Linked DNA regions of Formosa sp. Hel1_33_131. The main gene of each other region encodes a partner of the protein of the gene in region 2 in a complex. Links are inferred from orthologs where the notes say so. Each region holds a gene or a part of one and is shown on either strand. Other genes may lie near its edges.

The links. The genes of interacting proteins can lie anywhere in the genome.
Region 1: the proteins of accD (region 2) and accB are in contact, whole or in part, in a solved structure (PDB 8UXZ), measured with the Escherichia coli proteins. The link is inferred for Formosa sp. Hel1_33_131 from one-to-one orthologs.
Region 3: the proteins of accD (region 2) and FORMB_RS02185 are in contact, whole or in part, in a solved structure (PDB 8UXZ), measured with the Escherichia coli proteins. The link is inferred for Formosa sp. Hel1_33_131 from one-to-one orthologs.

The regions. Positions count from the first base shown.
Region 1 is NZ_CP017260.1:1,143,995-1,151,633, reverse strand. The notes cover bases 2,105-4,870. They hold accB (acetyl-CoA carboxylase biotin carboxyl carrier protein), read left to right. Parts: upstream 2,105-3,133; coding sequence 3,134-3,607; downstream 3,608-4,870. Other genes in these bases: accC (acetyl-CoA carboxylase biotin carboxylase subunit), read left to right, coding at 3,641-4,870; FORMB_RS05090 (beta-ketoacyl-ACP synthase III), read left to right, coding at 2,105-3,095. Outside these bases: 4-hydroxythreonine-4-phosphate dehydrogenase PdxA, read left to right, coding at 42-1,091; FORMB_RS05100 (YceD family protein), read left to right, coding at 1,160-1,699; rpmF (50S ribosomal protein L32), read left to right, coding at 1,708-1,911; more of FORMB_RS05090, read left to right, coding at 2,100-2,104; more of accC, read left to right, coding at 4,871-4,993; FORMB_RS05075 (NAD(P)/FAD-dependent oxidoreductase), read left to right, coding at 5,080-6,198; FORMB_RS05070 (NifU family protein), read right to left, coding at 6,188-7,087; FORMB_RS05065 (PKD domain-containing protein), read left to right, coding at 7,158-7,639. UniProt on the Escherichia coli protein: This protein is a component of the acetyl coenzyme A carboxylase complex; first, biotin carboxylase catalyzes the carboxylation of the carrier protein and then the transcarboxylase transfers the carboxyl group to form malonyl-CoA.
Region 2 is NZ_CP017260.1:693,388-701,010, forward strand. The notes cover bases 2,725-5,474. They hold accD (acetyl-CoA carboxylase, carboxyltransferase subunit beta), read left to right. Parts: upstream 2,725-3,545; coding sequence 3,546-4,403; downstream 4,404-5,474. Other genes in these bases: fbaA (class II fructose-bisphosphate aldolase), read left to right, coding at 2,725-3,498; FORMB_RS03085 (hypothetical protein), read left to right, coding at 4,495-5,022; rpsO (30S ribosomal protein S15), read left to right, coding at 5,219-5,474. Also shown: translocation and assembly module lipoprotein TamL, read left to right, coding at 1-2,317; more of fbaA, read left to right, coding at 2,431-2,724; more of rpsO, read left to right, coding at 5,475-5,488; FORMB_RS03095 (polyribonucleotide nucleotidyltransferase), read left to right, coding at 5,637-7,623.
Region 3 is NZ_CP017260.1:507,071-514,814, reverse strand. The notes cover bases 2,105-4,975. They hold FORMB_RS02185 (acetyl-CoA carboxylase carboxyltransferase subunit alpha), read left to right. Parts: upstream 2,105-2,998; coding sequence 2,999-3,952; downstream 3,953-4,975. Other genes in these bases: dnaB (replicative DNA helicase), read left to right, coding at 4,199-4,975; FORMB_RS02190 (DMT family transporter), read left to right, coding at 2,105-2,927. Also shown: tRNA guanosine(34) transglycosylase Tgt, read left to right, coding at 1-975; FORMB_RS02195 (LptF/LptG family permease), read left to right, coding at 980-2,053; more of FORMB_RS02190, read left to right, coding at 2,040-2,104; more of dnaB, read left to right, coding at 4,976-5,734; FORMB_RS02175 (asparagine synthetase B), read left to right, coding at 5,843-7,027; FORMB_RS02170 (DUF4197 domain-containing protein), read left to right, coding at 7,083-7,744. UniProt on the Escherichia coli protein: Component of the acetyl coenzyme A carboxylase (ACC) complex. First, biotin carboxylase catalyzes the carboxylation of biotin on its carrier protein (BCCP) and then the CO(2) group is transferred by the carboxyltransferase to acetyl-CoA to form malonyl-CoA.

The sequences.
Region 1 (7,639 bases), 450 kb from region 2 along the record:
AATTTGTAAATTCAAAATTACAAACATACACGTCACTTTTAATGGAAAAAGAAGAAAAAATAAAAATTGGAATTTCTATAGGAGATTTAAATGGTATAGGAGGTGAGTTGGTCATCAAGACTTTTGAAGACAATCGTATGCTTGAATTTTGTACGCCTATCATTTATGCTTCTGTAAAAACAGTGGCATTTCTCAAAAGACACTTTCAGAGTCCCCTAGATTTTAATAAAATTCAAAAGGCAAGTCAAGCCGTGGACTCTAAAGTTAATGTGGTTTCCGTTTGGCATGAAGATGTTAAAATAAATTTTGGAGAAGAAGACCCGAAAATTGGTGAATATGCTATAAAATCGCTCCAAGCGGCGGTTGAAGATCTTAAAAATGATCAAATTGATGTATTGGTCACGGCACCAATCAACAAGCATAACATTCAATCAGACGCCTTTAAATTCCCGGGGCATACAGATTATTTAGCCCAAGAACTCGAAGGCGATAGCTTGATGTTTATGGTTTCGGACGATCTTAAAGTAGGCTTATTAACCGACCACGTTCCCGTAAGTGAAGTCTCAAATCAAATCACAGCGGAGCTGATAGAAAAGAAAATCTCAATTATATACAAATCCTTAGTACAGGATTTTAGCATCCGAATGCCACGCATCGCTGTGTTAGGGATCAATCCCCATACAGGCGATAATGGAGTGATTGGGAGCGAAGACGACACGGTTTTACGCCCTGCCCTAGAGACCATCAAAAAGACAGGAAAGCTTGTGTATGGACCCTATTCGGCGGATAGTTTTTTTGGTTCTAAAAATTACAAAAACTTTGATGCGATCGTAGCCACCTATCATGACCAAGGGTTGATTCCTTTTAAAACGCTAGCGTTTGGAAATGGGGTCAATTTCACGGCGGGACTCAATAAAGTTCGCACCTCACCAGATCATGGAACGGCCTATGAAATCGCTGGCAAAGGCGAGGCAGATATCACCTCTTTTAAAGAAGCTATTTTTTCGGGAATGTCTATTTTTAGAAATCGAAAAATGAATCAAAGCCTCACTTCAAACCCATTATTGAGGCAGCCAAAAAAACGTAAATAAAAAATGAGACGCTATGCTGTTAGCCTTAATAAAATTTTATATATTTGCAGGCTCAAATATGCGAGACCATGAAGCCACTAAAAGCATTTGACATACAGTTTGTAGGGCTAAAGCTTGGTAAGCACGTTTACGAGTACGAAATTGATTATAAGTTCTTTGAGCATTTTGAATATGATGAGTTTAACGATGTAAGCGTTAAAATTGTTCTAAACCTTGAAAAAAAATCAACCTTTTTAGAGTTGAAATTTTTAGCAGAAGGAACGATTAACGTAGATTGTGACTTAACAAACGAGCCTTTTGATCAGGCGGTTAACACCAGTTTTGATTTAGTTGTTCAGTTTGGAAATGAGTATAATAACGAACATGAGGCGATTTTAATTATCCCGCATGCCGAATACGAAATTAATGTCGCACACAACATCTATGAATTAATTATTCTGTCCTTTCCTCAAAAACGGATTCATCCGGGAGTAGAAGATGGAACTATAGACTCAGATATACTTGAAAGACTTGAAACATTAAGCCCACAAAGCTTAGAAAATAAACCTCAACAAGAAGATATAGACCCTCGTTGGGACACATTAAAAAAATTACTAACGGATAAATAATATAGAAAATGGCACATCCTAAAAGAAAAATCTCCAGAACACGAAGAGATAAAAGACGTACCCATTACAAGGCAACTACGCCTCAAATAGCAACTTGCCCAACAACTGGCGAAGCGCACTTATACCACAGAGCGCACTGGCATGAAGGTAAATTATACTACAGAGGACAAGTCTTAGTAGATACTACAGCAGCGGAAGAAAACGCAGCCTAGGTAATTTTACATACAGTATTTAAAAACGCTCTTTTAGAGCGTTTTTTTTGTTTCACAAGATTTTCTCTAAAAACGCAATAAAAATGATTTTTTGGGCTTTTTTAACCAAAAAAGGTTATTTTTGAAACGTTTTTTGGTTGTTTTCGACACAATTCCGTTGAAAATCACCAAGTTAAAAAATAGACTTTATGACCAATATCTCAGCAGCTATAACCGCCGTAGGTGGCTATGTGCCAGACTTTATATTAACCAACAAGATTCTTGAAACGATGGTTGATACGAATGATGAGTGGATCACATCAAGAACAGGAATTAAAGAACGTAGAATTCTTAAAGGAGCCAATAAAGGCACCTCGTTTTTAGCAATACAAGCCGCTAAAGACCTTATCCAAAAAAATAATTTAGACCCAACCACGATAGACCTTGTCGTTGTGGCAACGGCTACCCCCGACATGAAAGCAGCTTCAACGTCTGCTTACACTGCATCTGAAATTGGGGCGACCAATGCTTTTTCATTTGACTTAGACGCTGCCTGTTCCAGTTTTTTATTCGGGATGTCTGTCGCGTCAAGCTATATACAATCTGGTAAGCATAAAAAAGTACTGCTAATTGGCGCAGATAAAAATTCTTCAATGATCAGTTATGAAGATCGAGCAACGTGCATCATTTTTGGAGATGGGGCAGGAGCCGTTCTTTTTGAGCCTAACGAAGAAGGATTTGGAGTTCAAGATGAATACCTTAGAAGTGACGGATCTGGACGTGAATTTTTACGTGCCACGCATGGCGGATCAGCCAATGCCATCACAGAAGAATCTCTGAAAGACCACTCACAGTATGTGTTTCAGGATGGAAAAACAGTCTTTAAAAACGCGGTATTTAACATGGCAGATGCCACCGAAAAAATATTAGAACGCAATAATTTAGACAATGATAAGATTGACTGGTTGGTAGCGCATCAAGCGAACAAACGAATTATAGATGCTACCGCAAACAGAATCAATTTGAACCCCCAAAAAGTGATGATGAATATTGAAAAATATGGCAACACAACTTCTGGGACCCTTCCATTGTTATTAAGTGATTACGAATCAAAATTAAAAAAAGGAGATAATCTAATATTCGCTGCATTTGGTGGCGGATTTAATTGGGGGTCTATATACCTTAAATGGGCGTATAATTCCTAAATGTATAAACTAACTAACCAAACAATAAAACTGTAATTATGGATTTAAAAGAAATTCAAAATTTAATCAAATTTGTAGCTAAATCAGGTACAAGCGAAGTGAAATTAGAAACGGATGATTTCAAAATCACCATCAAAACGGGTTCTGGGGACTCAATGACTACTGTTGTTCAACAAACTGCGGTTCCAATGCAGCAAGCAGCACCAGCACCACATGAGGCAGCCCCTGTTCAGGTTCAAATAGCAGCACCCGTCGTATCGGAAGATTCAAAATACATTACGGTAAAATCTCCAATTATTGGAACTTTCTACCGAAGACCTTCTCCAGATAAACCATTATTTGCAGAAGTTGGTCAAACAATTTCAGAAGGCGATGTGCTTTGTGTCATTGAAGCCATGAAACTATTTAACGAAATAGAGTCAGAAATTTCTGGTAAGATTGTAAAAATCCTTGTGGATGACGCAACTCCAGTTGAATTTGACCAGCCGTTATTTTTAGTTGACCCATCATAATAATAAGTTTACATTTTTAAAGCGTAAAAAGGTATGTTTAAAAAAATACTAGTAGCCAATCGTGGCGAAATAGCTCTTAGAGTTATAAGAACGTGTAAAGAAATGGGCATCCAAACCGTTGCTGTATATTCGACTGCAGATTCTGAAAGTCTGCATGTAAAATTTGCAGATGAAGCGGTTTGTATCGGACCTGCAGCCAGTAGCGAATCCTATTTAAAAATTTCTAATATCATTGCCGCTGCAGAAATTACCAATGCCGATGCTATTCATCCTGGTTATGGATTTCTATCTGAAAACGCTCGGTTTTCTAAAATCTGTGAAGAACACGGTATCAAATTTATTGGTGCTTCTCCAGATATGATTGACCGCATGGGTGATAAAGCCAATGCCAAAGCAACCATGAAAGCTGCCGGTGTTCCTTGCGTTCCTGGAAGTGAAGGAGTGATTGAAACTTTTGAAGACTGTATCAAAGTAGCTAAAGAAACGGGGTATCCTGTCATGCTAAAAGCTTCTGCTGGAGGTGGTGGAAAAGGAATGCGCGCCGTTTGGAAAAAAGAAAACCTTAAAGAGGCTTGGGATGCTGCCAGACAAGAATCGAAAGCAGCGTTTGGAAACGACGATATGTACATGGAAAAACTCATTGAAGAGCCAAGACATATCGAAATTCAGATTGTAGGGGATTCTAATGGAAAAGCCTGTCATTTGTCTGAGCGAGATTGCTCGATTCAACGCCGTCATCAAAAATTAACAGAAGAAGTGCCGTCGCCTTTTATGACGACTGCTCTAAGGAAAAAGATGGGTGATGCCGCTGTGTTGGCTTCTGAATATATCAAGTATGAAGGTGCTGGAACAGTTGAGTTTTTAGTGGATAAACATCGTAATTTCTTTTTTATGGAAATGAATACGCGTATCCAAGTAGAACACCCAATTACAGAACAAGTGATTGATTTTGATTTGATACGGGAGCAAATATCCGTAGCAGCAGGAGTGTTGATCTCTGGAAAAAACTACACACCAAACTTACATTCCATTGAATGTAGAATTAACGCAGAAGATCCGTTTAATGATTTTAGACCGTCTCCGGGTAAAATAACAACCTTACATTCTCCTGGTGGGCATGGGGTTCGTTTAGATACTCATGTATATGCAGGCTATAGTATTCCGCCGAATTATGATTCTATGATAGCGAAACTTATCACGACCGCTCAAACACGAGAAGAAGCGATTAGTAAAATGAAACGTGCGTTGGATGAATTTGTAATTGAAGGCATCAAAACAACCATTCCATTTCACCGTCAGTTGATGGACCATCCTGATTATATATCAGGTAATTATACCACTAAATTCATGGAAGACTTCACAATGAAAGTTGTTGAAGACGCTTAAATTATAAACTCCGAATCTGATTCGGAGTTTTTTTTTATTCTAAACCCAGTGTAAAATACTCCAATTAAAAATTGTAATTTTAGCTCATGAATTTATCCTATTGGGAACTAAAAACGTGGCTAAACAATGTCGACTACACAATTGTTGGAAGCGGAATTGTGGGCTTAAGTACGGCACTCCATCTTAAAAAAAAGGCCTCTAATGCCAAAATAGTCATTCTTGAAAAAGGACTGTTTCCTCAAGGGGCAAGTACTAAAAATGCTGGATTTGCCTGTTTTGGGAGTTTAAGTGAAATTTTACAGGATTTAGAATCACATACCACAGAAGAAGTTGTAGAACTTCTCAACCAACGTCATAGGGGACTTCAGCTTTTGAGGCATACTCTTGGAGATGACGCACTATCGTATCAGCAGTTGGGAGGGTATGAATTGTTTTTAGAAAAAGACCGCAGTCTTTATGATCGCTGTTTAAAAAACATGCAGGAAGTCAATAGTCTTCTAAAACCAATTTTTAAAGCTGATGTATTTTCAAATGTGTCTAACAGTTTTGATTTTGCAGGCATTCAAAACAACTACATACGAAATCAGTTTGAAGGTCAAATAGATACCGGAAAAATGATGCAGGCGTTAATTAAAAAAGTTCAAGAGCAAGGTGTCATTATTTTAAACAATAGCACTGTGGAAACCTATAGTGAACAGTCTAATAGAGTCGATATCAAAACAAATCATTTTGAGTTTTCTTCTTCAAAATTGATTTTAACAACGAACGGGTTTGCAAAACAACTAATCAATGAAGATGTGCAGCCAGCGCGTGCTCAAGTTCTAATTACCAAGCCGTTAAAAAACTTACATATTAAAGGGACGTTTCATTTAGATTGTGGGTATTATTATTTCAGAAATATAGACAATCGTATTTTATTAGGGGGCGGTCGAAATTTAGATTTTAATACAGAGAATACCACAGAGTTTTCTCAAACGGATCGGATTCAAAATGCTTTAGAAGCACTGCTTAAAAACACAATTCTACCCGACAGGGAATTTGAAATAGAATACCGCTGGTCGGGGATTATGGGCGTTGGATCTCAAAAAAAACCAATTGTAAAGCAGCTCTCAAACCACGTCTATTGTGGGGTTCGAATGGGAGGCATGGGCATCGCTATTGGCAGCGCGATTGGAAAAGAAGTCTCGGAACTTCTTATCCATTAATAGCTTCTACGATTTCCACTCTGCCAGCTAACATCTCTTTTAACATCGCTTCAATACCGCTTTTGAGCGTATAGGTAGAGGATGGACAACCGCTACAAGCGCCTTGTAAAATGACCTTTACCGTTTTTGTTGCGGCATCGTAAGACTCAAATAAAATGTTCCCACCATCACTGGCAACGGCTGGCTTTATGTGTTCTTCTAAAATATTTATAATCTCTTTTGAGGTATCGTCTAAAGATTCATAAGCACCGTCCAATTGAGTTGTCGTTTTTTCTAGAACCTGTGCAGCAGCAGCGGACACCATTTCTTTGCCATCTTCAATATAGCACTTCATAAATTCTCTTAACTCCAGCGTAATGGCTTCCCATTCCACGATGTCATACTTTGTAACCGACACATAATTTTTATCAATAAAAACAGCTTTCACGAAAGGAAACTGAAAGAGTGCCGTGGCAAAAGGAGATAACTTAGCTTCCTCAATAGATGTGAATTCAAATGTCTGTGAGACTAAACTTTTATTTGCTACAAATTTTTGAACCCCAGGGTTTGGAGTGCTTTCGGCATACACAGTTACCGGGTTTTTCTTTTTATCTTCATTTAAAATAACGGGACCACCTTCATTTAGGTAATTTTCGATCTGTTCTCCAACTTCCGTTTGAACATCGCTCCACTCAATAATATCATAACGTTCTATAGCAACAAAATTTCCTGAGATGTACACCTTTTTTACAAAAGGAAGGTAAAAAAGCTCTTGTGCTAAGGGTGAATTTTTAGCCTCATCGATATTTGAAAATTCAAAACTTTCGTATTTTGTAAGGAATGAATCCGTTTCAAATTTTATAATTTTTGCATTGCTAGTTTCTTGAATTGAAACGGTTATTTTTTTCATCTTTTTAATTTTCGCAAAGATAGTAAAGAAATTTATGTATATTTGGAGGACACCCAAATAAATATTAAGAATGAAAACCCTACTTTCAGCATTCTTTGGTCTTGTCAGCTGTATTGCTTTTGCGCAAGACATCAACATGCAAAATGGTACATTCACTCGATGTAGCGGCGTTTTATTTGACTCAGGCGGAAATTCTGTTTACTCAGATAATGAAAACTATACCCTTACAATTTGTCCTCAAAACGCAGGACAATCCACTAAATTAGAGTTTACGACTTTTGATACTCAAGCCAATACGGATATCTTAGTTATTTTTGATGGACAAAGTATTTCAGATCCTATTATCGGTACTTACTCAGGAACTATGAGCCCTGGAGTGATCCAAGCGACCAACACTTCTGGCTGTTTAACACTAGGGTTTGTGAGTGATGGAACCACAACTGCCAATGGTTGGACGGCAAACATCTCCTGTTATGAACCTTGCCAGACCATTATTTCTCAAATAGATACAGCGGTTCCAGCTCCTAATACAGATGGATATATACGGGTATG
Region 2 (7,623 bases):
CAAAGATTCGCTCTTTGAGGCTTGGCTTCAAAAAAATCCCAAACGAAAACAACGTTTAATTTCTAAACTTTCAGAAAAACAACTCAATCAGTTAAAAACCTCATCGCTAGGGTTAAATCGATGGTTGAAAAATACGGGGGAAGCACCTATACTTTTAGATTCTTTAAAAATAAATAAAACGAAACTAAACTTAGAACGCTATTATTTTGCAAATGGGTGGTTTGACAGAACTGTTGATTTCAAAGTGGATACTGTCGGATTAAAAAGAGCTGCATTAAGGTTTGAGATCGAGACTGGAACCCCTTATGAAATTGGAGAAATTTCGGAACGGATTGACTCCCCAGTAATCGATACTTTATATGCGAATTTAAAATCAGGTTCTTATCTAAAAACAGGTGAGCAATTTAAAATATCAAATTTTGACAACGAACGAAGCCGTCTGACCACGGCATTTAGAAACTCAGGAGCTTACCATTTTGCAGAAGAATATATCCGCTACGAAAATGACACGATTGGAATAAAAAATAAGGTAAATGTTAAGATGAAAATTCAGGATCGGATTATTCGAAATGACGATTCCATTGTACGTGTGCCGTTTCAAACCTACCGAATTAAAGCTGTGAATATTTATACGGATGCTACTTTTGAAAACCGTTCAAAAACTGTTTCAGATTCTGTAAGTTACAACAACTATAATGTGTATGCTTATAAAAAATTAAAGTACAAACCTGAAGCGTTAACCGATGCCGTACTGATCACAAAAGGGAGTGTGTTTAAAGACTTGGACCGCGCACGCACCTATCGCTACCTGAACGAACTAAGAACGTTTAAATACCCTAACATTGAATATGTAGAAAACCCACAAGATACCACGCTGACTGCTAATATTTATTTAACCCCAAAGGAAAAGTACGGTTTAGGGTTTGATGTGAGTGTTTCACAAAGTAACATACAAAAAGTAGGACTATCCTTTACGACGGGCGTTGTCATTCGCAATATTTTTAAAGGAGCAGAAACCCTTCAAATTTCGGCATTGGGAGCTATTGGAGCATCAAAAGATGGTGCAAGTGCAGAGGATGGTTTTTTTGATATAAATGAGCTTGGAGCTGACATCAAAATAAATATTCCTCGTTTGTTTTTTCCGCTGAATACCGACAAAATTATTCCAAAATATATGTCTCCTAGTACACAAATTAGTACAGGATTTACAGGACAAACAAATATTGGTTTGGACAAACAAACTTTTAATAGTGTTTTTAGTTATAAGTGGTTTCCGTCGGAAAAAGTCACAAACACACTTGATTTAGTCAACTTACAATACGTGAGAAACCTGAATCCAACCAACTATTTTAGCGTGTATCAAAACTCCTTCAATCGGCTTCAATCCATTGCTCTTGAATCCTATACAACCCCAAACGAATTTTTGAGTACTAACAGCAATGGACAACAATCTTTAATTGAATCGCGCGCGGATGAATTTATCAATTTAGTGAATTCTGATCTTGCATATAAAACCTCCAACCCTAATGAATATCAAACGGTTCGGAACATTCAGGAACGAAAAAGCCGATTGGTTCAAGACAACTTTATTCTGGCAAGTAATTTTAATTATGTTCGAAACAGCCGAGAAAACCCTTTCGATACTGATTTCTCAATTTTTAGAGTAAAATTTGAACTCGCTGGAAATTTGCTTTATACCGCATCAAAATTATTGAATCTTGAAAACAATTCGGAAGGTGCATATAAAGTAAGTGGTGTTCCTTTTTCTCAGTATATTAAATCCGAAATAGACCATATTAAACTTTGGGATTTAGGCCGTAGTAATGTGTTGGCTTTACGCAGCTTTTTTGGAATCGCAATCCCCTTAGGAAATGCGACAAGCATCCCGTTTTCTAAAAGTTTTTTTGCAGGAGGTTCCAACGACAACAGAGCATGGACGGCTTATAATTTGGGCCCTGGAAGTTCTGACAATAACAATGAGTTTAACGAAGCAAATATGAAACTTGCTTTTAGCTTGGAGTACCGTTACAACTTATTTGGAAATCTGAATGGTGCCTTTTTTATGGATGCTGGAAACATTTGGAATGTCTTAGATGATGTCACAGACACCAAGGCTACTTTTGACAACCTTAAATCTTTAGAAGATATTGCGATAGGTGCAGGAATCGGATTGCGTTACGATTTTAGTTTTTTCATACTAAGGTTTGATACCGGCTTTAAAGCCTATGAACCTACTTTTGGAGATCAAAATCGTTGGTTAAATAACTTCAATTTTAGCAATGCCGTTTACAACATTGGGATCAATTATCCGTTTTAGAAATTCCAGATTAGCTATATCGTTTTCGTATAATAATCGGCTAATCACATCCAATAAACTTTCCGAAATTATTTAAAATCACTACTTTTACGGCTACAACAAAAACAATCAAAATGAGTCACAACATTAAACCAGGCGTTGCTACAGGACGCGAAGTTCAAGAGATTTTTAAACTTGCTAAAGAAAAAGGATTCGCCCTTCCAGCGGTGAATGTTATTGGCTCAAACACAATTAACGGTGTTCTTGAAACTGCAAAAGAATTAAATGCTCCCGTAATTATTCAGTTTTCTAATGGCGGTGGACAATTTAATGCCGGAAAAGGTCTTTCTAACGAAGGTCAAAAAGCAGCAATTGCAGGATCCATTGCAGGTGCTAAACACATCCATGAAATGGCGTTAGCTTATGGCGTTCCTGTCATTTTACACACGGATCACTGTTCGAAAAAATTATTACCTTGGATTGATGGTTTATTAGATGCGAGTGAAGTTCATTTTGCACAAACTGGCAAATCATTATACAGCTCTCACATGATTGATTTATCTGAAGAGCCGATTGAAGAAAATATCGAAATCTGTAAAACTTATTTAGAGCGCATGTCCAAAATGGGGATGACACTTGAAATTGAATTAGGAATTACAGGTGGTGAAGAGGATGGAGTTGACAACAGTGATGTTGATGTTTCAAAATTATATACTCAACCCGAAGAAGTTGCTTATGCTTATGAAGAGCTTAGTAAAGTGAGTGATCAGTTTACGATTGCGGCTGCTTTTGGAAATGTGCACGGTGTGTACAAGCCCGGTAATGTAAAATTAACTCCGAAAATTCTTAAGAATTCTCAAGAGCACATTACTGAAAAGTATGGTGTTTCAGAAAACCATATTGACTTCGTATTTCATGGTGGATCTGGATCAACTGTCGAAGAAATCAGAGAAGGAATTTCGTATGGTGTGATCAAAATGAATATCGATACAGATATGCAATACGCATTTATGACTGGAATTCGTGACGATTTCAAAGCAAACGAAGCTTATTTAGCAGCACAAATCGGAAATCCTGACGGTAGTGATGTTCCAAATAAAAAATATTATGACCCGAGACGTTGGTTACGTGAAGGTGAAAAAGCATTCATCGCTAGACTTAAAAAAGCATTTGAGGATTTAAATAATGTCGATACATTATAAAATTTGTGTAGTTTTGTACTTTAATTTTACCGTTTAGACACTAATATATGGCTTGGTTCAAAAGAAAAGACAAAGGAATTCAAACACCTACAGAGGCAAAACGTGACACACCCAAAGGGCTTTGGTACAAATCCCCTACTGGTAAAGTCATTGAGACGGACGAATTAGAAAGAAATTTCTACATCAGTCCAGAAGATGGTTACCACGTACGCATAGGAAGTAATGAATACTTTGAGATGCTTTTTGATGATAATACATTCAAAGAGTTGGATCCGAATATTACTTCCAAAGACCCTTTAAAGTTTGTAGATAACAAGGCTTATACAGATCGCCTGAAGGCTGCGCAAGCAAAAACAAACCTTAAAGATGCTGTACGAACGGCTGTTGGAAAATCCAAAGGGAAAGAGCTGGTCATCGCTTGTATGGACTTTAGTTTTATTGGAGGCTCAATGGGATCTGTTGTTGGAGAAAAAATTGCTCGTGCTGCGGATCATGCGCTTCACAACAATTTACCTTTCATGATTATTTCTAAATCTGGAGGTGCTCGAATGATGGAAGCTGCTTTATCGTTAATGCAACTGGCTAAAACTTCTGCGAAACTCGCACAACTCGCCGATGCGAATATTCCTTATATTTCTCTATGTACCGACCCCACTACTGGTGGAACGACGGCTTCATTTGCAATGTTAGGCGATATTAATATTAGCGAACCTGGAGCGCTCATTGGTTTTGCAGGCCCTCGTGTGGTTAGAGACACTACTGGTAAAGAATTGCCAGATGGATTTCAAACGGCCGAATTTGTAAAGGAACATGGATTTTTAGATTTCATCACTCCGCGTAGTGAACTAAAAAATAAAGTGAACCAGTACATTGATTTAATTTCAAATCAACCCCTTAGAGCTTAAGTAAACAAAGTATAAAAATCATAGATGCAATAATTATAATACCTTTGTTGCATCATTACTTTAAATATTATTAACCAAAATAACCAATACGATGAAAACTTTTACAAAAATTAGTATGTTACTGCTTGCAATGATTACAATTTTCTCTTGCAACAAATTAGATGAATTAACAGAGTTTGATATTACCCAAGATTTTTCCACAGCTGTTAATGTGAATGTTGTTGAAGATTCCGCTGGAGCTGCTCAAACTTGGTCGCAGTCCTCAACAATCAACCTAGCAACAAATGATGAAATTCAATCAAATTTAGATTTGATTCAAGATGTTAAGCTTAACTCTTTAACGTTTAAAGTTATTAATTTCACAGGCGTAGAAGGTGCGATTGCGACAGAAGCTTCTATAAGCTTTGGCGATACTGTAATTGCAGTTGCTGACATCACCCTTGAAGACAGTACGACTATTTACTCTATTGGAAGTTCTTCAGAACTAAATGCAATTGCAAACGATTTAAAAAACGCGACTCAAATTTCAGCAACGGTAAGCGGTACTGTGACAAGTACACCCGTACAATTTGATGTTTTCATATCTCTAGATGTGACGACCACTATTGATGTCTTGTAATTAGACGTTTTATCACAAGCATAAAAAACGAGCCTTTGGGTTCGTTTTTTTTGGATTAAAGTCACTAACTAAAGTCCATTGATGCACCGAAATAAAAAATAAAACGACAAGGCTTAAATAAGCGAAAATCACTATATTTGCAACTTAATTACGATAGACGTAGTTAACGCATAAAAATTATTTAAATAATATTGGAATGTATTTAACGAAAGAAGCTAAAGAGAAACTCTTTAAAAAACACGGAAAAGATGCCAAAGACACGGGATCTTCAGAAGGACAAATTGCACTATTCACAGAAAGAATCAATCACTTAACTGAGCATTTAAAACAAAATCGTAAAGATTACAACACAGAACGCTCATTAGTTAAACTAGTTGGAAAACGTCGCTCATTATTAGACTACTTAATGAAGTCAGATATCTTGAGATATCGTGCGATCGTCAAAGAATTAGGATTAAGAAAATAAGATTACAAACCACGCTTTATGCGTGGTTTTTTAAGTTTTAACACTTTTATAGTTCATAAATAATAGAAGAAGCTAATTAGAGTTTTTCATTGGTCACACCACACAACGACAACAACACAACACCAATGTTTAATTAGAACAAAAAATTATGATACCAAAAGTATTTAAAGAGGTCATTGACCTCGGCGATGGAAGAGAAATCTCTATCGAAACGGGCAAGCTCGCAAAGCAAGCCCACGGATCCGTAGTCGTACAAATGGGGAAAGCCATGTTGTTATGTACTGTGGTCTCAAACTACAAACAATCGGATGTCAACTTTTTACCTTTAACGGTAGATTATCGCGAAAAATTTGCAGCAGCAGGTCGTTATCCAGGTGGATTCTTCAAAAGAGAAGCACGCCCTAGTGATGGAGAAGTTTTAACGATGCGTTTAGTGGATCGTGTATTACGTCCATTATTCCCTAAAGATTACCACGCAGAAACACAAGTAATGATTCAGTTGATGTCTCATGACGAAGATGTGATGCCCGATGCTCTTGCAGGTTTAGCGGCATCTGCAGCCATTCAATTAAGTGATTTCCCATTCGAATGTCCAATTTCTGAAGTACGTGTTGCTCGTGTAAATGGTGAATTCGTAATCAACCCAAGCCGTGCACAATTGGTAGATTCTGATCTTGAAATGATGATCGGTGCCTCTGCAGATTCTGTGATGATGGTAGAAGGTGAAATGGATGAAGTTTCTGAAGAAGAAATGGCAGACGCTATTAAGTTTGCACATGAAGCTATTAAGATTCAAGTTGCTGCGCAAGTACGTCTTGCTGAAGCATTTGGAAAGAAAGAAGTTCGTGAATATGATACTGCTGAAGTCAATGAAGACTTAGAGCAACGTATTCATGCTTTAGCGTATGACAAATGTTATGCGATTGCTAAAAAAGGAACTTCAAAAGCAGAACGTAGCACTGCATTTGCTGAAGTTAAAGAAGATGTGAAAGCTTCTTTTACTGAAGAAGAAAATGAAGAATTTGGTCACTTGGTTAGCGGATACTACAGTAAAGCTGAAAAAGAAGCCGTACGTGAATTAACACTGAGTGAAGGTGTTCGTTTGGATGGACGTCAAACAGATGAAATTAGACCAATTTGGTGTGAGATCGATTACTTACCTTCTACACACGGTTCTGCAATCTTCACACGTGGAGAAACGCAAGCATTAGCAACAGTAACTCTTGGAACTTCCAGAGATTCAAACAAAATTGATATGCCTTCTTATGAAGGTGAAGAGAATTTTTATTTACACTACAACTTCCCTCCTTTCTGTACGGGTGAAGCAAGACCTTTAAGAGGAACTTCGCGTCGTGAAGTAGGACATGGAAATCTTGCACAAAGAGGCTTAAAAGGAATGATCCCTGCGGATTGTCCTTATACCGTTCGTGTGGTTTCTGAAGTATTAGAATCAAACGGATCGTCTTCTATGGCAACTGTTTGTGCAGGTACAATGGCATTGATGGATGCAGGGGTTAAAATTGCAAGACCAGTATCTGGAATCGCGATGGGATTAATTTCTGACGGCGACCGCTATGCTGTATTATCTGATATTTTAGGGGATGAAGATCACTTAGGAGATATGGATTTTAAAGTGACTGGTACTTCCGAAGGAATTACAGCCTGTCAAATGGATATTAAAATCAAAGGATTGCCTTACGAAATTCTTGTAAATGCTTTGAAACAAGCACGTGCAGGTCGTTTACATATTCTTGATAAAATAACAGAAACAATTGCTACTCCAGCGGAAGATGTGAAACCACACTCTCCAAAAATGGTAACAAGAGTGATTCCAAATGAATTTATTGGAGCACTTATTGGACCTGGTGGAAAAGTAATACAAGAACTTCAAAAAACAACAGGAACTACCATTGTAATCAATGAAGATCCTGTAACAGAAGAAGGAATTGTTGAAATTCTTGGAACAGATCAAGATGGTATTGATGCTGTTTTAACAAAAATTGATTCCTTGATGTTCAAACCAACTGTAGGAGAATCGTACCAAGTTAAAGTGATTAAAATGCTTGACTTTGGAGCGGTTGTAGAATATATGGATGCACCAGGAAACGAAGTGTTACTTCACGTAAGTGAGTTGG
Region 3 (7,744 bases), 190 kb from region 2 along the record:
AATCCAGATGTTATTTTAGCAAATACCTATCATTTATTCCTTCGCCCTCAAATAGATATTTTAGAAAAAGCAGGGGGACTTCATAAATTCATGAATTGGGACCGCAATATTCTGACGGATTCCGGAGGGTATCAAGTGTATTCCCTTTCTGCCAATCGAAAAATTAAAGAAGAAGGCGTCCGATTTAAAAGTCATATTGATGGCAGTATGCACACCTTTACACCAGAAAATGTGATGGAAATTCAGCGCAGTATTGGCGCCGATATCATCATGGCTTTTGATGAATGTACGCCCTATCCTTGCGATTATAACTATGCAAAACGATCGATGTACATGACGCACCGTTGGTTGGACCGTTGTATAAATCACCTCGATAAAACACCCTTAAAATACGGTTTTGATCAAGCGTTTTTCCCGATTGTTCAGGGAAGTACCTATAAAGATTTAAGACAGCAATCAGCTGAATACATCGCCAATGCCGGCGCGGTAGGGAATGCCATTGGCGGACTGTCAGTAGGAGAGCCAGCAGATGAAATGTATGCCATGACCGATGTAGTTTGCGAAATTCTTCCCGAAGATAAACCCCGCTATTTAATGGGTGTAGGAACGCCAATCAATATTTTAGAAAACATTGCTTTGGGTGTTGATATGTTTGATTGTGTGATGCCAACGCGTAACGCTAGAAATGGAATGTTATTTACAGCCCATGGCTCTATAAATATTAAAAATCTAAAATGGAAAGATGATTTTTCTCCCATTGATGAGATGGGAATTACCTTTGTAGACACCGAATATTCAAAAGCATATTTAAAACATTTGTTCAGTGTTAACGAATTATTAGGAAAACAAATCGCTACAATTCATAACTTAGGCTTTTATTTATGGTTGACTCGCGAAGCTCGAAAGCATATTTTAGCAGGTGATTTTGGAACTTGGAAAGCCATGATGGTCAAACAAATGGATAATCGTTTATAGGCGTATGAAAATTCTAGATTGGTACATATTAAAGCGGTATTTGTTTACATTTTTCATGATGTTATTACTGTTTATTCCTATCGGAATTACGATCAATCTTGCTGAAAAAATTGATCGTATTTTAGAGTATGAAGTCCCTTTTCCAGAAGTCGTCTCTTATTATTTTGATTTCACAATATATTTTGCCACCCTCTTATTTCCGTTGTTTTTATTTTTATCGGTCATCTGGTTTACGTCCAAACTCGCCAACAACACAGAAATTGTTGCGTTTTTGAGTTCAGGTGTATCTTTCTCACGGTTTTTACGACCCTATTTAATTGGAGCTACTTTTGTTGCAGGCCTCGCATTGATGCTAGGAATGTACTGGGCACCTATTGCCAGTAAAGGATTTAATGAATTTACATACAAGTATCTAAACAGTAATAAAGTTGTTGAAACCCAACACATCTACCGACAAATAAATGATAATGATTACATTTATGTTAGTAATTTTGACACCAAGGCAAAGCGGGGAAATAATTTCACCCTTGAACATTTTGAAGGTAATAAGTTAGCCTACAAAATTCATGCCTCTCAAATTCGTTATATCGAAAAAGACAGTACCTATCAATTGACAAATTATAATTTAAGAACCATAGGTGAAAACGAAGATCAACTTGAATACATTCGTAAAAAAGACACCATTTTCAGTTTTGACTTGCAAGATTTAACCCCCCCAATGTACGTTGCTGAAACACTGACCTATGGAGAGTTAATGACATTTATTGCTCGTGAAGAAGTACGTGGGTCTTCTAATATCAACCGTTATAAAGTAGTGCAATATAAAAAATGGAGTTTACCAGTATCCGTTTTTATACTCACCATTATTGCTGTTGCAGTATCTTCTGTCAAACGCCGTGGAGGGATGGGTGTTAATTTAGCATTCGGAATAGTCATTGCTATGATTTATGTATTTTTCGATAAAGTCTTTGGAGTGATGGCGGAGCAATCTGATTTTTCTCCATTATTGGCCGTTTGGTTTCCAAACATTGTCTTTGGAAGTTTAGCAATTTACCTCTTGTACAATGCAAAGCGATAAACTCAAAAACTATCTCCACCTTCATTTTTTGGTGCTCATTGCGGGATTTACAGCTATTTTAGGAGAACTCATTTCGATAGAGGCAATTTCTTTGGTTTGGTACCGAATGACCATCGCAGGCGTCCTCATGTTTCTGTTTATCAAGTTTAAAAAGATGTCGCTTAAAGTACCGCTAAAGGCAGTCATTAGATTTTCAATTGCGGGGGTGATCATCGCCTTGCATTGGATCACGTTTTTTGCCGCCATCAAAGCCTCTAATATTTCTATCACCCTTGCCATGTTTTCTACAGGTGCCTTTTTTGCCTCTCTGATAGAACCCTTGTTTTACAAACGTAAAATTATCGGCTATGAAATTATATTTGGATTCATTGTCATTGCAGGGGTTGTCTTAATCACACAAACGGAGTTACAATATCTTTTAGGAATAGCCCTTGGCATTTCCTCGGCCTTATTTTCTACGCTTTTTGCTGTTCTCAATGGGCAATTTGTAAAAAAATATAAAGCCAGTGTCATCTCATTTTATGAATTTGTAAGTGGCGTTTTGTTTATGTCTATTTTTATTGCCTTTACAGGAGATGGATTTGACGCCTCTTATTTTCAGCTTAGCAGTTCCGATTGGATATGTCTCTTTATTCTAGCATCCATCTGTACAGCTTATGCATTTATAGCCTCCATTCATGTGATGAAACACATCACCCCTTATACTCTGGTGCTTACTTATAACCTAGAACCCATTTATGGAATTGTACTTGCAGTGATATTATTTCCACAAACAGAAACCATGCGACCGCTATTTTACATCGGTGCAGCCCTTATAATTTCCACTGTACTTCTTAATGCCATGTTTAAAAACATCAATAAATCCAAAATCTAAGCTTTGAAATCTATTTAAACCTATTAAAGTTTTATATTTGTACACTAACTAAAAACTAATCTTGAATTTCTATGGAATATCTAGAATTTGAGTTGCCTATAAAGGAACTAGAAGATCAATTACAAAAATGTCAAATTATTGGAGAGGAGAGTGATGTAGATGTCACTGAAACATGTATTCAGATTCAAAAGAAACTGGACCTTGCCAAAAAGGATATTTATAAAAACTTAACACCTTGGCAGCGCGTACAGTTGTCGAGACATCCCGACAGACCTTATACCTTAGATTATATCAACGCAATTTGTGGAGATTCATTTTTGGAGCTTCATGGCGATCGTAATTTTAAGGACGATAAAGCAATGATTGGCGGATTGGGAAAAATTGGCGATCAAAGTTTTATGTTCATTGGTCAACAAAAAGGATATAACACCAAAACCCGTCAATACCGAAACTTCGGAATGGCAAATCCAGAAGGGTATCGAAAAGCTTTGCGCTTGATGAAATCTGCTGAAAAATTTGGAATTCCTGTCGTATCGTTAATTGACACCCCTGGTGCATACCCTGGATTGGAAGCGGAGGAACGCGGACAAGGGGAAGCCATCGCTCGAAATATTCTTGAGATGACCCGTTTGAAAGTCCCAATCATCACCATCATTATTGGTGAAGGTGCTTCTGGAGGCGCCCTCGGAATTGGGGTAGGAGATAAAGTCTTGATGTTAGAAAATACGTGGTACTCAGTGATCTCACCAGAATCCTGCTCTTCTATTTTATGGAGAAGTTGGGAATATAAAGAGCAAGCAGCTGAAGCCTTAAAACTAACCGCTAAAGATATGAAGCGAATGAAATTGGTGGACGAAATTGTAAAAGAACCACTGGGAGGTGCTCATAAAGATCGGGAGCAAACATTTGTTACAGTTTCCAATACGATTGTGAAGTCGTATAATGAATTTAAAAACTTATCACCAAAAGAATTGGTAGATCAACGTATGGATAAGTACTCTCAAATGGGGGTTTATAAAGATTAAGTTATAGACTTCATCTTATAAAAAATTAAGTCAAGTGTTTCACTTGACTTTTTTGATGCTTATTAACAATATTTTGAACTTATAAACAGTTCAATTGTTGAGTATCCCTTACCTTTACAATACGATTTATACTCATATTTTAAGTACTTTCGTAAGCGTTAAACAAGCCCCCTTTAAAATAGTATTACCAAAGTAATGATTCATAGCGATCTTATAGGACCGTTAAAAAACATTGAATAAAATTAGATGAAGCAACCAGAACCAGTAAAAGTTTACAAAAAAGACAAAAGCACGCTCATTAGCTTGGAAAAAGGAAAAATCCCACCACAAGCGACTGATTTGGAAGAAGTTGTTCTTGGGGCCATGATGATTGATAAAAAAGGAGTCGATGAAGTCATCGATATTCTTAGTATGGATGCTTTTTATAAAGATGCCCATCAATATATTTTTGAAGCGATTCTTCAATTATTTGAAAACAGTGAACCTGTAGATTTATTAACAGTTTCAACTCAATTACGTAAAAACTCAAAACTTGATTTAGTAGGAGGGGATTTCTACCTTATATCATTGACTCAAAAAGTATCTTCATCGGCACATATTGAGTTTCATGCACGTATCATTTTACAAAAATTTATTCAGCGAAGTTTAATTAAAATTTCAAATGAAATCATAGAAGATGCCTTTGATGAAACCAAAGATGTTTTTGATTTATTAGACAAGGCCGAATCACGATTGTATGAAGTCACCCAAGGAAATATTAAAAAATCGACGGAAACAGCCCAAGATTTAGTATTTCAAGCTAAGAAAAAAATTGAAGAAATATCCAACAAAGAAGGACTTTCTGGAGTCCCTTCAGGATTTGATAAATTAGACAAACTCACGTCGGGTTGGCAAGAAAGTGATTTGATTATCATCGCAGCCCGTCCAGGTATGGGAAAAACAGCCTTGACACTGTCCATGGCGCGTAACATTGCCGTCACTCAAAACATTCCTGTAGCGTTCTTTTCATTAGAGATGTCGTCTGTGCAATTAATCACACGTTTGATTTCTTCTGAAACAGGATTAAACTCTGAGAAACTAAGAACAGGTCGCCTCGAAAAACACGAATGGGAGCAGTTGAATGTTAAAGTAAAAGCACTCGAAAAAGCACCTTTATATATAGATGACACCCCTTCCTTATCTATTTTTGATTTAAGAGCAAAGGCACGCCGTTTGGCTTCACAAAATGGAATCCGACTTATTGTAGTGGATTATTTACAATTGATGACTGCTGGTGGGTCTCAAAAAAGTGGAAATCGTGAACAAGAAATCTCTATGATTTCTCGAAACTTGAAAGCCCTCGCAAAAGAATTAAGCATCCCTGTAATTGCATTATCGCAATTGTCTAGAGCCGTGGAAACTCGTGGAGGGAGCAAGCGTCCGTTGCTATCGGATTTGAGAGAATCAGGAGCCATTGAGCAAGATGCAGATATTGTATCCTTTATTTACCGTCCCGAATATTATAAAATTGATGAGTGGGATGATGAGCAACACACCCCTTCAGAAGGTCAAGCGGAATTTATCATTGCAAAACACCGTAATGGCGGGCTCGAAAATATCCGTCTGAAATTCATTGGACATTTAGGGAAGTTTGATAATCTCGATGATTTTGACTCCCCATTTGATACCGAATTTCATTCCAAAATGAATGCGGCTGCGAATGATGACACCTTTAAACAGGAGAATTTTAGGGTCGATCCAAGTGATGCATTTGGAGATTCTGATGATGATACGCCTTATTAAACCATTTTAGATCATTTTTTTGAGTATATTTAGGGGATGAAACACGAATTACTGAGTCTTTTTTTAGCACTATCCTTTCAAATTCATGCCTCGTACATTCTCATTCCGATGGATGCCGAGAGTCAAAAAAATCATTTGAAAGCATACGGAATTACGTATTGGACCTTACATAAACAAGAAAATGTCAAATGGCTTCTCAATTACAGAGGCGGTTCTTTTTTGTTACCCTACATAGACGCCATCGAAAAAGAATGCCTGATCCGAGGGGTTTCTTACGAACTAATTAGTGATGCCGAAGCCGAAGCCATTCTTCTTGAAATAAGCAGTCCGAGTAAAAATATGGATGCAGTCATTCTTGAAAAAGCACCTAAAATTGCGGTCTATTCTCCCAGTGGGAAACAACCTTGGGACGATGCTGTGACCATGGTTTTGACTTATGCAGAAATTCCCTACGAAATTATTTACGACACCGAAGTCTTGAGTGATGCTTTATTGCTTTATGACTGGTTACACCTCCATCACGAAGATTTTACAGGACAATATGGTAAATTCTATAGAGCCTACAGAAATGCAGCTTGGTATATTGAGCAACAACAAACCGCCGAAAAACTCGCCACGAGTTTAGGATACGATAAAGTTTCTGAAGAAAAACTAGCAGTCGCCCAGAAAATTAGAGAGTATGTTTTGGGAGGTGGTTTTATGTTTGCCATGTGCAGTGCCACCGATAGTTTCGACATTGCTTTGGCTACTCAATCTCTTGATATTTGTGAGCCGATGTTTGATGGCGATGGCACTACCTCCAATTACCAATCACAATTAGATTACTCTAAAACCTTTGCTTTTAAAGATTTCATTTTGGAACGCGATCCAAAAGTATATGAATTTTCAAGTATTGATATGACCCAAAGACGCAAGATTCCTAAGGAGTTAGATTATTTCACCCTCATGGAATATTCTGCAAAATGGGACCCCATTCCAACCATGCTCAATCAAAACCATACAGCGCTTGTGAAAGGATTTATGGGACAAACCACGTCCTATTCGAGAGATCAAGTCAAGTCCAATGTACTCGTCATGGGGGAGAATAAATCTAACGGAGAGGCGCGCTATATCCATGGGATTAAAGGACAAGGATTTTTTACGTTTTATGGAGGTCACGATCCCGAAGATTATACCCATAGAGTAGGGGATCCCAAAACTGAATTGGACTTACATCCAACCTCGCCAGGCTATCGACTCATTTTAAACAATGTATTATTCCCCGCAGCCCGAAAGAAAAAACAAAAAACTTAATTTTTAATAGGGATATAATACTTTATTCATCCTTTTTTCTTAAAACAAAAACCACATGCTTCGTAAACTCTTAATTATTTTATTAGTATTTCAATTCACTGCCTGTGCTGGGCTGCAACAAGTGGTTGACTACATCCCACTTCCTACTACTGTTGGTTTGCCGAATACAGATATAGCTTCTGGACTTCGGGAGGCACTTAATGTGGGTATCGAGAAGCAAGTTGGAAAGCTCACCCAACAAGATGGATTTTTTAAAAATGAACTTGTTAAAATCACCTTGCCAGAGGAGTTGAAGAAAGTAGATAAAGCACTAAGAAGGATTGGACTGAGTAGTTTAGCGGATGAAGGATTAAAAGTTTTGAACCGTGCTGCAGAAGACGCTGTGAAAGAAGCCACTCCCGTATTTATCTCGGCAGTAAAAGAGATCAAATTTGACGATGCCAAAACCATTTTATTGGGCAATAATACGGCTGCTACCGACTATTTAACCTCTAAAACCGAAGCAACGTTATACCAAAAATTTCAACCCGTGATTAAAAAATCATTTTCTAAAGTGGGCGCTGATAAAATATGGGCTAATTTAATTCAAAAATACAATAAGATTCCATTTACTAAACTTGTGAACACGGATCTTACAGATTATGTGACTACGGAAGCACTAAAAGGCGTTTATAAGATGATAGCCATAGAGGAAGAACAAATTCGCACACGACTCTC